2 regions of the Niveispirillum sp. KHB5.9 genome follow, and region 2 is predicted to be linked to the other one. Evidence: riboswitches for the same ligand, from Rfam matches in the RefSeq annotation. Region 2 holds a riboswitch; the other holds the start of a gene.

Region 1 (7,717 bases), on a different contig from region 2:
TATCGGGTGGCCACCGGGCCACTGGTCTGGAACCGCTACAAGCCGCAAATATCGGACAAGCAGGCCAAGGGGGCCGTTCCCCTTGTCTGGGCAGAGTCTGTCACACCCGACGGCCGCTTCGCCTATCGCTGTGAGAAGGCCAACCACAAGCCCTGGTTCCAGCCGGCCTTGAAGGGCGATGAATGGCTGCTGACCCGCCGGCCGTGCGTGCTGTTGCAGCGGACGACGGCCAAGGAACAGGCCCGCCGCCTGATCGCCGCCGAAATGCCGGAAAGCTTCCTGGCCAGACATCCGCGCGGGGTGACGGTGGAAAACCACCTGAACATGCTGCTGCCCCTGGACGAGCGGGTGCCGCCCGTGCCCCCCGCCGTGCTGGCCGCGTTCCTGAACAGCCGGGCCGCCGACCGCGCCTTTCGCTGCATCTCCGGCTCCGTCGCCGTGTCGGCCTATGAGCTGGAGGCCATGCCTTTGCCCAACCCGGCGGCACTGAAGGAGTTGACCGCGCTGGTAACAGCGGGTGCGTCACGCGAACGGCTGGACCAGGCCGCCGACCGGCTGTACGGGATCGGCTGATGACCCTGCCCGCCTTGCTGGACCGGGCGGAGGCGGCCCGCCGCCTGCGTCTGATCTTCCCGGAAGGCACGCCGGATCGGGACAAGTGTGTGCGCGATGCCGCCGCCGCGACCGTGGCCGCCTTTCTCTATATCGGTGCCGTGGAAGGGGCCGATATCTGGCTGAACCCCGTGCATGTGGTGCGGCTGGGCGATACGCGCATGCTGTTCTACGCCGACCCCGCGTCGCGCGCCGATTATGCCAAGGCCCCGCGCGCGACGGGGGAGCGCTGGTATCAGGATAACAGCCGCGAACAGGTGCGGGACGAGGTGATCCGCCAGGGCCTGATCCCCAATGGCGCCGTCATCGAACGGCCGGGCGTCCCCACCACCTCCTCCAAGCCGCGCTATGCCCTGGCCGCCCCCTTCGCCGCCCTGTTCGACCCGGCCCTGCAGGGCCATGCCCTGGCCAGTGCCGCGAAGAAATGGGCGGATGAGACCCTGAACCCCATGGCCCTGGCCCGCATCGTCAGCTTGCGTGGCGCCGCCGACCGTGACGGAGCGGATGTGCTGGTGCGCTTTCCCAATGGGGAAACGCGGTTGCTGGCCCCCGGCCCGTCCAGTCGCATCGCCCGGGCCGTGGTGGAGCAGTTCGCGCCGCGCTTCCTGGCCGATCCGGTGGTGCTGTGGCTGTCGGAAAGTGCCGCCAAGGTGGCGGCCCGCGACGAGGGCTGGATCAGGAAGCTCCGCCTGCGCATCACGCCCGACCGCACCCTGCCCGACATCATCCTGCTGGACCGGGGGAAAAGTGCCGCCGACCTGATGCTGGTGTTCGTGGAGGTGGTGGCGACCGACGGTCCCGTCACCGAACAGCGCGCCCGCGCCTTTCTGGAAATCGCGGCGGAGGGTGGGTTCGATGCATCCCGCGTGGCCTGCATCACCGCCTTCCTGGACCGTGACCGGGCGGAGGTGAAGAAGGCCCTGCCCTCGCTGGCTTGGGGCGGCCATGTCTGGTTCGCCTCGGAACCCGACCGGCTGGTCCGGCTGCTGCCGGAGCCCGGCAAGCTGGCAGGGATGGCGTAGGGCGGGTATCCTCCGCCCGATCACCACCACCGGACCCGCACCATGACGCTTTCCATCCCCCGCCTGATCGGCCATCGCGGTGCCGCCCGCCACGCGCCGGAGAACACGCTGGCCGGCATGCGGGAGGGCGCCCTGCAGGGAGCCTTATGGGTGGAATTGGATGTGAAGCTGACGCGCAACGGCGTGCCCATCCTGATGCATGACGATGATCTGGACCGCACGACCAATGGCCATGGTCCCGCCGCCGCGATGGATTTCGAGGATATGCGTCGCCTGGATGCCGGATCCTGGTTCGGCGCGGAATTCCGGGGTGAACGTGTGCCCACATTGGCGGAGGCCATCCAGGCCGCCCAGTTGCTGGACATCAACCTGAATCTGGAGATCAAGCCCTGTCCGGGACGCGATGAACAGACGGCGGGCATCGCCCTGTCGCTGGCCCTGACCCTGTGGCCCGCCGACCGGCCGCCGCCGCTGGTTTCCAGCTTTTCGGTGGAAGCACTGGAGATGGCGAAGATCGTCGCCCCGCATTGGCCGCGGGGATATCTGATGGATGAGGAGCCGACGGACTGGGCCGCCATCGCCGACCGGCTGGAGGCCACCACCATCAATATCAACGCGAAGCGGCAAAGTGCCGACAGCATCAAGGCGTTCCGCGCCACCGGCCGGCCCGTCCTGGCCTATACGGTGAACGAGGCGGAACAGGCCCGCCAGCTGTTCCAATGGGGCGTGGCCGGGGTCTTCACCGACACGCCCAAGGGGCTCTATCAGGGGCTGACCGGCAAAAGCTGAAACAGAAGAAGCCGCAGCGCCCGAGCGCTGCGGCTTCTTCTTTCATCGGGTAACCGGCTTGTACCATCAGGCCGGCGACTGCCGGCTTAGCACTCTCATGGGCGCGTGAGTCAAGCCCGCGGATGCGGGCGCCCGGCGCCTGAGGGAACACGAAACAAATCAGGCGTTGCCCTGGGCATCGCCGATCTCGCCCTGCTGGGCCAGGACCTGGCGGCGATACAGGTCGACGAAGTCCAGCGGCTGCAACAGCAGCGGCGGGAAGCCGCCCTGGGCCGTGACGTCGGCGATGATCTGGCGGGCGAAGGGGAACAGCAGGCGCGGCCCTTCGATCAGCAGCACGGCGCGCTGCGTGTCGGCCGGCAGCGGCGGCAGGGTGAAGACACCGGCATAGACCAGCTCGGCGATGAAGGCCGTGGCCTCGCCCACCGTGGCTTCGGCGCGCAGGCGGATCTGCACTTCGGCGACATTGTCGGCCAGACCCTGGGCCTGGAGGTCGACCTGCAGGTCGATCTTGGGCTGCTCGCTGGCGCCGGTCAGGATGCGCGGCGCGTTCGGGTTCTCGAACGACAGGTCCTTCACATATTGCATATTGACGACCAGCGGCGGCACCGGGCCTGCGGACTGGGCTTCGGCGGCGTCTTCGGCCTGGTTGACCGTCTCGTCGGACATCTGGAACTCCGGAAAAAAGCGTGAAGGGTTTGGCGCGGGACCTAGCACGGAATAGACCCGTTCGGCAACCGGCCCCGCGCCGTCCCCCTTACTCCCGCCCCATGGTGACAATCGCCTGGAACCCACCCAGGATCAGGCGCCGTGCATCGAATGGGATGTCTTCGGGGGCCACATCCATGCGCGGGTCCCCGTGCATCCTCGCCTCCGCCGCGTCCAGGGTGGCCTTGTCGGGCCAGATTTGCCAGCAGAAGACGATCCTCTCCCCCTCCTGCGCCGCCACGGCCCGCCTGAAATCGGTCTGCTTGCCTGAAGGCACATTGTCTTCCCAGGCATCGACCGTTTCCAGGCAGCCATATTCCTTGAAGAAGGCGGCACTGCGTTCCGCCCAGCGCCGGTAATCCTCCATCCTCTCCTCCGGCACGGGGATCACCAGGCCGCAGACATACATGGGCGGTCTCCGTCAGGCCGTTTGCGGGCGCAGGATGCGGGCCATGGCCAGCCCGGCCAGCGCCCAGCCCGTCACGTCGAAGGCGGCGTAATAGAGGAAGAATCCCCAGGGCATCTGGTACCAGATCGGCTCCGAAAGCCGCCCGGCGAACCCGATCAGCAACCCCGCCCCGACCACGAAGGCCCAGCGGTCGCGGAAGCCCGGCAGCGGCCCGCCGGCCCGCAGATAGAGCCAGCCGATCAGCAGGGCCGAGACGAAGAAATGCAGAAAGCCCATGCCCATGACGCCGGGGTCCATGAAGCCCGCCCCGGCATTGCGGTAATGGATCATCGCCACCGGGCCGGCGGCATAATCGGCAATGGTCCGCGCCGTGATCTCCGGCGTGCTGTCATCATAGGCCGGCGACATGTAGGTGCCCGATGCCAGCTTGGCATCCACGAAGGCCGCGATGCCCGGCTTGGCCGCATCCGGCAACGATTGCAGCGACTGTTTGACCAGCGGCGAGATGCCGAACCAGAAGAAGCCCCAGAAGAACAGGATGAAGGCGGCCGCCAGTGCCGCAAGCCCCAGACGCTTGATCATGTCGATACCCCCTGTCGGTCGATCTTTATGGTTAATGGTTGTCCCGCCAGCCTAAGGCCGATCGCGGGCGGCGACCAAGGGGGTGCAGGGCCGGCCATGGAGTTGTCTCCATGCAATGGCATGGCTTGACAAGTGCCGGCCGGCGGGATTTAACCGTTGCCACGTGGTGATTTGGTGACCGGATTGCAGGCCACGTCTTAAAGAAGCTGCTAAAAGGTCGAAGCCATGGATTGGACGCCGTGCAAGGCGCGACCAGGGCCTCGATCGAACCGGTCGAAGGCTTTGAAGGACCATGGCGATGAGCGACCTGCCCGACGATTTAAATTCCGCCACCCTGCTGGTGCATGGCGGCACCCGCCGTTCCCAGTTCGAGGAGACGAGCGAGGCGATCTTCCTGACCTCCGGCTTCGTCTATGGCAGTGCCGAAGCGGCAGAGGCCGCCTTCGCCAATGACGGTTCGCGCTTCGTCTATTCCCGCTTCCGCAACCCCACCGTCGCCATGTTCGAGGATCGGCTGGCACAGTACGAGGGTTACCCACGCTGCTTCGGCACCGCGTCCGGCATGGCCGCCGTCCATGCCGCCGTGTTCGGCCTGCTGAAGGCCGGCGACCGGCTGGTGGCCAGCCGCGCGCTGTTCGGTTCCTGCCTCTATATCGTCAGCGATCTCGCCAAGCGCTTCGGCATCGAAAGCGTGATCATCGACGGCACCAGGCCGGAAGAGTGGGAAAAGGCCCTGTCGGTACCCACCAACCTGGTCTTCCTGGAAACGCCCAGCAATCCCTGCCTGGAGGTGGTGGACCTGGAACATGTGGTGCCGCTGGCGCACAAGGCCGGGGCCCGCGTCGTGGTCGACAATGTCTTCGCCACGCCCGTCCTGCAAAAGCCGAAGAAGTACGGCGTGGATATCGTCGTCTATTCGGCCACCAAGCATATCGACGGCCAGGGCCGTTGCCTGGGCGGTGCGGTACTGTGCGATGACGAGGTGGCGGCCCTGATCGCCCCCTTCCTGCGCCACACCGGCCCGGCGCTGAGCCCCTTCAACGCCTGGACCCTGCTGAAGGGCATGGAGACGCTGGAACTGCGGGTGAAGGCGCAGTCGGCCTCGGCATGCAAGGTCGCCACCTTCCTGGAGGCCCATCCGGCGGTGGAGCGTGTGCTCTATGCCGGGCTGGACAGCCATCCGCAGCGGGCCCTGCTGAAGAAGCAGATGAGCAGCGGCAGCAACCTGATCTGCTTCCACCTGAAGCCGGTGAATGGCGATGCCAAAGCCGCCGCCTTCGCGACGCTGAACGGGCTAAAGATCGTCAAGATCTCCAACAATCTGGGTGATTCGAAGAGCCTCGCCACCCATCCGGCCACCACGACGCACCAGCGCCTGACGGTGGAGGAAAAGGCCATCCTGGGCATCGGCCCCGGCACCATCCGCCTGTCGGTGGGGCTGGAGGATGCCGACGACATCATCGCCGACCTGAAGCATGGTCTCGACAGTCTGGTCTAAGGGCGACCGCCCGCCGGCGCGGAGTGGTTAATCCTCCGCGCCACCCCATTTATGCACCCGTGACCGGCATTCGGCCCGTGTGACCCGGCGCTTCATGTGGTAGGGATAGCCATCCGGCCGCCCATATCCAGGGGGTCGGGCCTGGTGCTTCATGGATGGAACTGGTCAGGCCATGACGATGATGAGCGGCACCCCGGCGATTGTGCCGGAGGTGGGGCGGAGCCCCGATCCGGTAGCAGGCGCCAGGCGCCTGCTGGCCCGATTGCGCGACGTCATGGCCGGCAGCGGGTCGGCCCAGGACCGTCTCGACAAGATCGTCATGACCATCGCCCATGAAATGGCGGCGGACGTCTGCTCCTGCTATGTCATGCGCGCGGGCGAGGTGCTGGAACTGTTCGCCACCATCGGTCTGAACCCCGACGCCGTGCACAAGACCCGCATGCGGGTGGGCGAGGGTCTGATCGGCGATGTGGCCGCCCATTCCCGGCCCATCGCGCTGGCCAATGCGCCCAGCCATCCCAATTTCGCCTATCGCCCGGAAACCGGCGAAGACCCGTTCAACGGCTTCCTGGCCGTGCCCATCCTGCGCGGCGGCCGCGTGCGCGGCGTGCTGGCCATCCAGCACAAGGATCGCCGCGATTATGACGAGCAGGAGGTGGAGACGCTGCAGACCATCGCCATGATCGTGGCGGAACTGGTCGTGGCGGGCGAGTTGGTGGACAGCCGCGAGCTGTCCATGGTCAACGACCTGGTGCTGCTGCCGTCCCGCGTGGAGGGCACCAGCCTGAACCGCGGCGTCGGCATGGGCGTGGCCGTCCTGCACCGGCCACAGCTGACCATCCGGCAGATGGTGGCCGATGATCCGGATACCGAACTGGCGCGGCTGAAGGAAGCCGTGACCAGCATGCATTCGGCCATCGACCAAATGCTGATCGCGGTGGGCGAGTCCGACAGCGAACATGCAGAGATCATGCAGACCTATCGCATGGTCGCCGCCGACCGCGGCTGGCTGAACCGCATCCGCGAGGCCATCCGGTCCGGCCTGACGGCGGAAGCCGCCGTGCAGCGCGTGCAGGACGACAATTCCACCCGCATGGCGCAGGTGGCCGATCCCTATATCCGCGACCGGTTGCTGGACCTGAACGACATCACCAACCGCCTGTTGCAGCATCTGGCCGGCAAGCCCGTCGTGGCCACGGGCGGCACCCTGCCCGACGAATTCGTGCTGGTGGCTCGCAATCTGGGTCCGGCCGAACTGCTGGATTACGACCGCCGCCGCCTGCGCGGGCTGGTGCTGGAGGAAGGGTCGGCCTATTCCCATGTCGCCATCGTGGCGCGTGCGCTGGACATCCCCGTCGTGGGCCAGGCGGCCGACATATTGCGCCGCGTGGAGCCGCTGGATTTCCTGATCGTCGATGGCGATAACGGCCAGGTCTTCGTGCGCCCTGCCGACGATATCCAGGCCGTCTTCGTGGCCAGCCTGGCCGCCCGCCAGCGCCGGCAGGCCGAATATGCCAAGCTGCGCGACCTGCCCGCCGTCACCCGTGACGGGCAGGATGTGAAGCTGATGCTGAATTGTGGATTGCTGATCGACCTGCCGCATCTGGTCAGCACCGGGGCGGACGGGGTCGGGCTGTACCGCACCGAAATCCCCTTCATGGTCCGCCCCTCCTATCCCGATGTGGCGACCCAGCTGGACAATTACACCAAAGTCCTGGCGGAAGCCGGCGACCTGCCGGTGAATTTCCGCACCCTGGATGTCGGCGGGGACAAGGCCCTGCCCTATTTCCCGGAACTGGGGGAAGAGAACCCGGCACTGGGCTGGCGCGCCATCCGCATCGGGCTGGACCGTCCGGCCATGCTGCGCAAACAGCTGCGCGCCATGCTGCTGGCGGGTGCCGGCCGCGACCTGCGCATCATGTTCCCCATGGTGGCCACCGTGGCGGAATTCGTGCAGGCTCGCCGCATCCTGGATTTGGAGGTCAAGCGCCTGAAGAATGCAGGCCAACCGGGCCCGCGCGACCTGAAGGTCGGCGTGATGATGGAGGTGCCGGCTCTGCTGTTCCAGTTGGACGCGCTGCTGCCGCTGGTCGATTT
Region 2 (7,717 bases):
TGATCAAGCCGTCGGAACTGGCGCCCCGCACTGCGGAAATGCTGCGCGTCCTGCTGGGCACCCTGTTCGCCGACGACCGGGTGGCGGTGGTCGCGGGCGGGGCGGACATCGCGCAGGAATTCTCCCGCCTGCCCTTCGACCATCTGGTCTTCACCGGCTCCACCCGCGTCGGCCGGGCGGTGATGCAGGCGGCGGCAAGCAACCTGACGCCCGTCACTCTGGAACTGGGCGGCAAGTCGCCGGTGCTGATCCTGCCTGACTATCCGCTGGACAAGGCGGCGCGCACACTCGCCATGGGCAAGTTCTTCAACGCCGGCCAGACCTGTGTGGCGCCCGATTATGTGCTGGTGCCACGCGACCGGCTGGACGCATTCGCCCAGATCCTGATGGACCGGGTGCAGGCGATGTATCCCGCCATCAGCGGCAATCCCGATTACACCAGCATCATCGCCGACCGCCATCATGCCCGCCTGGTGGCGATGGTGGCCGAGGCGACGGCGGCGGGGGCACAGGCGATGCGCCATCGCGATCCGGGCAACGATGCCGCCCGGCTGTTCCCCCCCACCCTGCTGATCGACCCGCCGGTGGATTGCATGGCGATGCGGGAGGAGATTTTCGGCCCCATCCTGCCCATCATCCCCTATGACCGGGTGGAAGATGCGATGGCGTTCGTGAATGCGGGCCCCAAGCCCCTGGCGCTCTATTGCTATTCCGACGACAGCGCCCGGGTAGCGAAGGTGCTGGACGGCACCCGGTCCGGCGGCGTCACGGTGAATGCCACCATGCTGCATGTCGGGCAGGAGGATCTACCCTTCGGCGGCGTGGGGGAAAGCGGCACCGGCGCCTATCACGGCCGTGAAGGGTTCCAGCGCCTGTCCCATGCCCGCGCCGTGCTGCGCGTGGGGCGCTTCAACCAGTCGCATCTGGTGGCGGCCCCTTATGGAAAGATGACGCAATGGGTGACGCGACTGTTCATCGGGGGCCCATCATGAATCTGCGCCGCCTTCAGCATTTCGAGGCCCTGTACCGCCTGCAAAGCTTCGCCCGCGCAGCGGACGAGCTGGCCATCACCCAGTCGGCATTGAGCCGCAGCCTCCAGAAGCTGGAGGAGGAGCTGGGGGCGGTCCTGTTCGACCGCACCACCCACTATGTCCGCGCCACCGATGCCGGCGACCGGCTGATCCGGCCCGTGCAGGATGTGCTGGCCGCGACCGAGAACCTGGACAGTGCCGCCAACCAGCTGAGCCGGCCGGGGTCGGGCAATGTGCGGGTCGGCGTCGGTCCCTATCCGATGCAGCCGCTGCTGACCCGCGCCATCGGCCGGTTCGGTGCGGCCCATGGCGGGGTGCGGGTGACGGTGACGGGGGGCACGGCCGATGTGCTGTTGCAGGGGCTGGTCGACCGGTCGCTGGACCTTGTGGTCTGCGATATCAGCAAGTTCGACGGGTCGGCCTATGCCGACGAGGTGGTGGTGACCGCCCTGCCGCGCGAACCGCTGATGCTGGTCACATCCGCTGCCCATCCGCTGCCCGAGGGGCGGGAGCGGCGCGATGCGGTGGTGGAGCGGCCCTGGGCCCTGCCCCGACCGGCGCCGGGCAGCGAGCATCGCTTCGCCGCCCCCATACGCGCCCGCATCGCCCAGCGCAGCTTTCCCAATTACGAACTGGACAGCACCTTGGCCTGCCTGGAGGTGGTGCGCCAGGGCCCGGCCATCACCGTCGTCCCCCGTTCCCTGGCGCTGTCCGCCTGCCGCGACGGCGATCTTGTGTCCTACGCGATGCCGGCGGGGGAGCAGACCAATGACGGCATCCACCTGCTGCGCAACCGCAGCCAGAGTGCCGCCGTCACCGCCTTCGTGAGGATGCTGCGCGAGACGGCGCAGGCGCTGGTGGCGGGGTGACGGCGCAGATCATGGGGCCGCCGCCGCCAGATCCCGCAGATCATCGATCAGTGCGGTGACCCGTTCCGGGTCGGCATCCCAGGCGAACATGAAGCGGGCAGCACCGCCGATGAAGCTGTAGAAGCGCCAGCCGCGTTCCCGCAATCCGTCCAGCATCGCGATGGGGGCCGTCAGGAACACGGCATTGGCCTGCACCGGATAGGCGGCGACCACCCCTTCCAGCCCGACAATCGCCGCCGCCAGCCGGGTGGCGCAGTCATTGGCGTGGCGGGCATTGTCCAGCCAGGCGCCGCTTTCCAGCATGCCCACCCAGGGGGCGGCCAGGAACCGCATCTTCGACGCCAATTGCCCCGCCTGCTTGCAACGCCAGTCGAAATCCAGGGCCAGGTCGCGGTTGAAGAACAGGATCGCCTCCCCCACCGCCATGCCGTTCTTGGTGCCGCCGAAGCACAGCACATCCACCCCGGCCTTCCAGGTGATGTCGGCCGGCGCGCAATCCAGTGCGGCACAGGCATTGGCGAAGCGGGCGCCGTCCATGTGCAGGCGCAGGCCCAACTCGCGGCAGACCCGGGAGATGGCCTGGATTTCCGCAATGGAATAGACCAGCCCCGTCTCCGTCGGCTGGGTGATGGTGACGGCGCGCGGCTTGGGAAAATGGATGTCCGACCGGCCGGTGGCCAGGGCGCGCACGGCGTCGGGCGTCAGCTTGCCGTCCGGCGTGGGCGCCACCAGCAGTTTGGACCCGTTGGAGAAGAATTCCGGCGCCCCGCATTCATCCGTCTCCACATGGGCCGAGGATGAGCAGATGACGCTGTGATAGGACTGGCACAGCACCGCCAGCGCCAGCGAATTGGCCGCCGTACCGTTGAAGGCGAAGAACACCTCGCAATCGGTCCCGAACAGGGTGCGGAAGGCGTCGGAAGCGCGGTCGGTCCACGCATCTTCGCCATAGGCCGGCACATGGCCGGCATTGGCCGCTTCCATCGCGGCCCAGGCGGGCGGGCAGATGCCGGCGTAATTGTCGCTGGCGAATTGCTGGGGAAATTGCTGCATGTCCGACGTCCCTTCCGGCTTGTGACTGCCTTCGAGTGACGTGACGACGCGCGTGGGCTTCCCGTTTTTTGCCGGTCCGGCCACATCCCTCCTTATCGGAGGCACCACCTTGCCCGGGAGCAGGTTGGTGTCGGGCGTCGGCCCGACTCTCGATGCATGGACAGGTGAGTAGCCGGACGCCGCCGGATTGGCAAGCTGCGAAATTCTCCAATCAGGCATGCATCCCGATTGGAGAATAGAGTCCTGATTGGGACGGATATTTAAGAAGCCAGCCGCTCATCATGCAGGGAGAGAAGCGACTGCATCAGTTCCTCGTCGGCACTGGACATGATGCCCAGCACCTCCGCCTCCTCACACCCTTCCGCCACCAGATAGGCATGGCCCATGGTGCTGTCTATATAGATGGATTGCCCCTGCTCCAGAATGACGGGATCATAGAATTCTGTATTCACCACCACCCTCCCCTTCAGGACGAAGATGAATTCCTCACCGGAATGGTGGACGAGCTGGCCGAATTGCTTCGACGTCTTGGCCCTGATCTTGGTCAGAACCGGTATCATCCGCTTCCGGCGCAGTTCCGTGCACAGATAATAATAATCGTAATTGTCGGTTTCCACCCGAACCGCGCGATCCAGGTCGCCGAAGCTGCGCCGCGCCGTCACGGCGGCGGGCGACGGGTCCCCCTCCGGCTCGGCAAACAGCTCCGACATGCGCACGCCCAGCCGCCGGCTCAATTGCTGCAATTTGTCATAGGTCAGGGTCAGGCGGTCATGCTCCACCTTCGACAGGGTAGAGACCGGAATCCCGCTTTTCTCGCTCATTTCCTTGAGAGTCCAGCCTTTGCGGGAGCGCAGGCCGCGCAGCAACGCACCGAGGGTGGGAAGAGCGGAGGACAAGTGCAGATACTCCATTGACGAATTTTCTGATCAGGATCATATTGTCCCAATCAGGACAAACATGGCAACTTAGCCAGGCAATTCTATTGCCAACCGGCCGACAGGGCAATCAGCAAGCAAGGCCCGTCCCCGTGGCGGCACCCCGAACAATGGTGATCGAGTAATGGCACGACTGCACATGACGGTCGCGACCGAACGGTTGCGTCTGGCCCAACCCTTCCGCATCTCCGGCTATGTGTTCGAACATTCCGACGTCGTCGTCGTGACCCTGTCCGACGGGGAATATCAGGGCCGCGGTGAAGGCGGCGGCGTGTTCTTCCTGGGCGACGATGTCGCCCACATGACAAGCCAGCTCGCCGAAGCCAGCACCGCCATCGAGACCGGGGTGACGCGCAGGGAACTGCGCCATATCCTGCCGCCCGGTGGTGCGCGCAATGCCGTGGATTGCGCCCTGTGGGAGTTGGAAGCGGCACGCAGCGGCCGGCCGGTCTGGGAACTGGCCGGGCTGGCGGCTCCCAAGGCGCTGCGCACCACCTTCACGCTGGGCGCCGATACGCCTGAAGTGATGGCCCAGGGCGCGCGCAACTATGCCGATGCCAAGGCCATCAAGATCAAGCTGACCGGTGACCTGGCCCTGGACATCGCCCGAGTCCGGGCGATCCGTGCGGCGCGGCCCGATGCCTGGCTCAGCGTCGATGGCAATCAGGGCTTCACGGCCGACCAGCTGGACCCGCTGATCGCCGCCCTGCAGGCGGCCGGCGTCGCCCTGCTGGAACAGCCGCTGGCCCGCGACCGCGACGCCGACCTCGAAGGCTACCGTTCCCCCATGCCCATCGCCGGGGATGAAAGCATCGTGTCGCTGTCCGACATCGCCGGCGCCGTCGGTCGTTTCAACGTCGTCACCATCAAGCTGGACAAGTGCGGCGGCCTGACCGAGGGGCTGCTGATGGCGGCGGAGGCGAGGAAGCTGGGCCTGGGTGTCATGGTCGGCAACATGGTCGGCACCAGCCTGGCCATGGCCCCCGCCTTCATCCTGGGCCAGCTTTGCGACATCGTCGATCTCGACTCACCGATCTTCCTGGCCCGCGACCGCACCCCAGGCGCCGTCTATCGCGATGGCGACATCCATGTCGGTGGAGAGGTTTGGGGCACGCGTGACGCAGCGGATCGGAAAAATCTTTGACACATAGTGAAATTGGAAAATAATGTTCCAAATAGGATGATGTCGACCCAAACAAGCCAAAAGGCGCGAAACCGGGTCAGAAACGGGAGAGTTTCATGGGGATGCTTCGTAATACGCTGCTGCTGGCCACCGGTATGATGGCCGTCACCGCACCGGTCCTGGCGCAAGGCCAGCCGACCGCATCCTCCGGCATCCTGCTGGAGGAGATCATCGTCACGGCCCAGAAGCGCCGGCAGACGCTGATCGATGTGCCGCAATCGGTGTCGGTGGTCACCGGCGCCACGCTGGAAAAGCAGCAGGCCAACACCATCCAGGATTACCTGCAGCTGGTGCCTGGCCTGCAACTGGCCCAGGACACGCCCGGCCAGGGCCGTCTGGTGATGCGCGGCGTCAATACCGGCGGCGTGGCATCGACCGTGTCGGTCTATATGGACGAGACGCCGTTCGGCTCCTCCACCGCCCTGGCCAATGGCGCCATCCTGGCCGGCGATTTCGACACGTTCGACATCGCCCGGGTGGAGGTGCTGCGCGGACCCCAGGGCACGCTCTATGGCGCCAGCTCGCTGGGTGGTGTGCTGAAATACATCACCAACGAACCCGACACGGACGGGGTGGAAAGCCGTTCGCGGGTAGGTGTAGAGACCACGAAGGGCGGCGACCTGTCCTATTCCGGCAATACGCTGGTCAATATGCCGATGGGCCAGGATTTCGCCGTGCGCGCATCCGGCTATTACCGCAAGACCGGCGGCTTCATCGACAGTATCGGCACGGCCGGGTCGGACCGGGAAAACAACATCAATGACAGCCAGAGCTATGGCGGCCGGGTCTCGGCCCTCTATGCCCCGGACAACGGCTTCTCGCTGCGGCTGACCGCCCTGTTGCAGGACATCAAGGCCGACGCGCCCAGCACGGTGGAGAGCGATCACGAAACCATCGCCATGCTCTATGGCCGCCCCACCTTCTCGCAGTTCATCCCGTCCTTCCGCGATATAAAATACCGCGTCTATAACGGCACGGCCAAGTACGAGGCGGGGTTCGCCGATATCCTTTCCTCCACCAGCTTCTCCTCACAGAAGCAGGCCAGCCGCACCGACCTGACCCATAACCTGTCGGGCCTGATCAACGGCGTCTTCGGCACGCCCAACGAGATTTATCTGGGCCAGGACACCAATGTCGAAAAATTCACCCAGGAACTGCGCCTGACCTCGTCGGAGGCGGGGCCGTTCGAATGGCTGGTCGGCGGCTATTACGTGCATGAGAAGGCGTTGATCCGGCAGGGCTATTTCGCCGTGCAGCCCGGCACGCTGAACCCGGTCACCAGCCTGCCGCTGCTGGCCGATGTGCAGTTGCCCTCCAAGTACGAGGAATTCGCCGGCTTCGCCAATGCCACCGTGCATCTGAACGAACAGGTCGACGTCGATTTCGGCGCCCGCTACAGCCATAACCGGCAATCGGCCAGCCAGACCACCGACGGCGTCCTGGCCGGTGGTGCGTCGGCATATCCCGACATCCGGTCGTCGGAAAACGTCTTCACCTTCTCCGCCGCCCCGAAATACAAGATTTCGGAGAATGCGTCGCTCTATGTCCGCGTCGCCAAGGGCTATCGCCCCGGCGGGCCCAACCCGCTGCCGCCGACGGCACCGGCCGATGCGCTGCGCCAGTTCGACAGCGATACGCTGATCAGCTACGAAGCCGGCGCCAAGATGCAGTCGCCGGACGGCATGGTCAGCGCCGAACTGTCGGTCTTCCATCTGGACTGGCGCGACATCCAGCTGATCGCCGTGGTTGACGAGTATGGCATCAACATCAATGGCGGCAAGGCCAAGAGCAATGGTGCCGAAGGTACCGTGACCTTCCGACCCATGCGGGGCCTGGAACTGTCGGCCAACGCCGCCTATACCGACGCCAAGCTGCGTGACGACACCACACCGGTCATCGGCGGCCTGGACGGTGACCGCCTGCCCTTCACGCCGAAATTCACCGCGGCGCTGAATGGTGATTACAGCTGGGACCTGACGGGCGACATCACCGCGTCGGTGGGCGGGTCGGTACGTTTCCTGTCCAAGCAATATGGCAGCTACGACGCCGCCTATCGCACCGCCAACGGCCATCAGCGGCAGTTGCCGTCCTATGAGGTGATCGACCTGCGGGCCGGGCTGGATTTCGGCAGTTTCGCGCTGGATGCCTATGCCAAGAATATCGGCAACAGCAAGGGCCGCACCTCCACCGGCTCACGCATGGCCAATGGCGGGCCGGTCAATCCGGGCGGGGCGCTGGCCACCGGCATCATCCGTCCGCAAAGCTTCGGGCTGACCCTGTCGACAAGCTATTGACGTAGGCGCGGCGGATGGCGGTCCTTAACCAGGATCGCCATCCACGCCGCAGGAGACAGCATGCCCGACGCCACCGACCTCCATCGCCGCCTGCTGACGCTGGATGCCCATCTCGACACGCCCATCCATTTCGCACGGCCGGGCTGGCATTTCGATGAGCGGCATGAACTGGCCGATGATGTCGCCCAGCTGGATATGCCGCGTATGGAAGGCAACCTGTCCGGCGGCTTCTTCGTCATCTATACGGCGCAAGGACCGTTGACGGACGAGGCCTATGCGGCGGCCCTGGCATCGGCCCGCCGCCGGTCGCGGGAGATCGACGAGACGCTGGCCCGCTTCGCCGACCGGATCG

Evidence for each region. Region 2 has a riboswitch for S-adenosylmethionine ahead of ACM9HJ_RS02945 (threonine aldolase family protein). Riboswitches for the same ligand answer to the same signal wherever they lie in the genome.
Region 1: linked by a shared signal. The riboswitch ahead of metZ (O-succinylhomoserine sulfhydrylase) and the one ahead of ACM9HJ_RS02945 (threonine aldolase family protein) in region 2 are both predicted to bind S-adenosylmethionine.

Annotation. Positions count from the first base shown of each region.
Region 1 is NZ_JBLTYX010000003.1:344,901-352,617, reverse strand. Features, by position in the region: gene ACM9HJ_RS08330 (HsdM family class I SAM-dependent methyltransferase) at 1-573, shown strand, start outside; gene ACM9HJ_RS08325 (BsuBI/PstI family type II restriction endonuclease) at 573-1,634, shown strand; gene ugpQ (glycerophosphodiester phosphodiesterase) at 1,677-2,423, shown strand; gene secB (protein-export chaperone SecB) at 2,583-3,092, opposite strand; gene ACM9HJ_RS08310 (DUF1428 domain-containing protein) at 3,181-3,540, opposite strand; gene ACM9HJ_RS08305 (hypothetical protein) at 3,553-4,122, opposite strand; SAM riboswitch at 4,276-4,355, shown strand; gene metZ (O-succinylhomoserine sulfhydrylase) at 4,415-5,620, shown strand; gene ptsP (phosphoenolpyruvate--protein phosphotransferase) at 5,802-7,717, shown strand, end outside.
Region 2 is NZ_JBLTYX010000001.1:739,930-747,646, forward strand. Features, by position in the region: gene ACM9HJ_RS02935 (coniferyl aldehyde dehydrogenase) at 1-992, shown strand, start outside; gene ACM9HJ_RS02940 (LysR family transcriptional regulator) at 989-1,900, shown strand; gene ACM9HJ_RS02945 (threonine aldolase family protein) at 1,910-2,953, opposite strand; SAM-I-IV-variant riboswitch at 3,008-3,114, opposite strand; gene ACM9HJ_RS02950 (helix-turn-helix domain-containing protein) at 3,214-3,864, opposite strand; gene ACM9HJ_RS02955 (dipeptide epimerase) at 4,028-5,032, shown strand; gene ACM9HJ_RS02960 (TonB-dependent receptor) at 5,128-7,365, shown strand; gene ACM9HJ_RS02965 (dipeptidase) at 7,426-7,717, shown strand, end outside.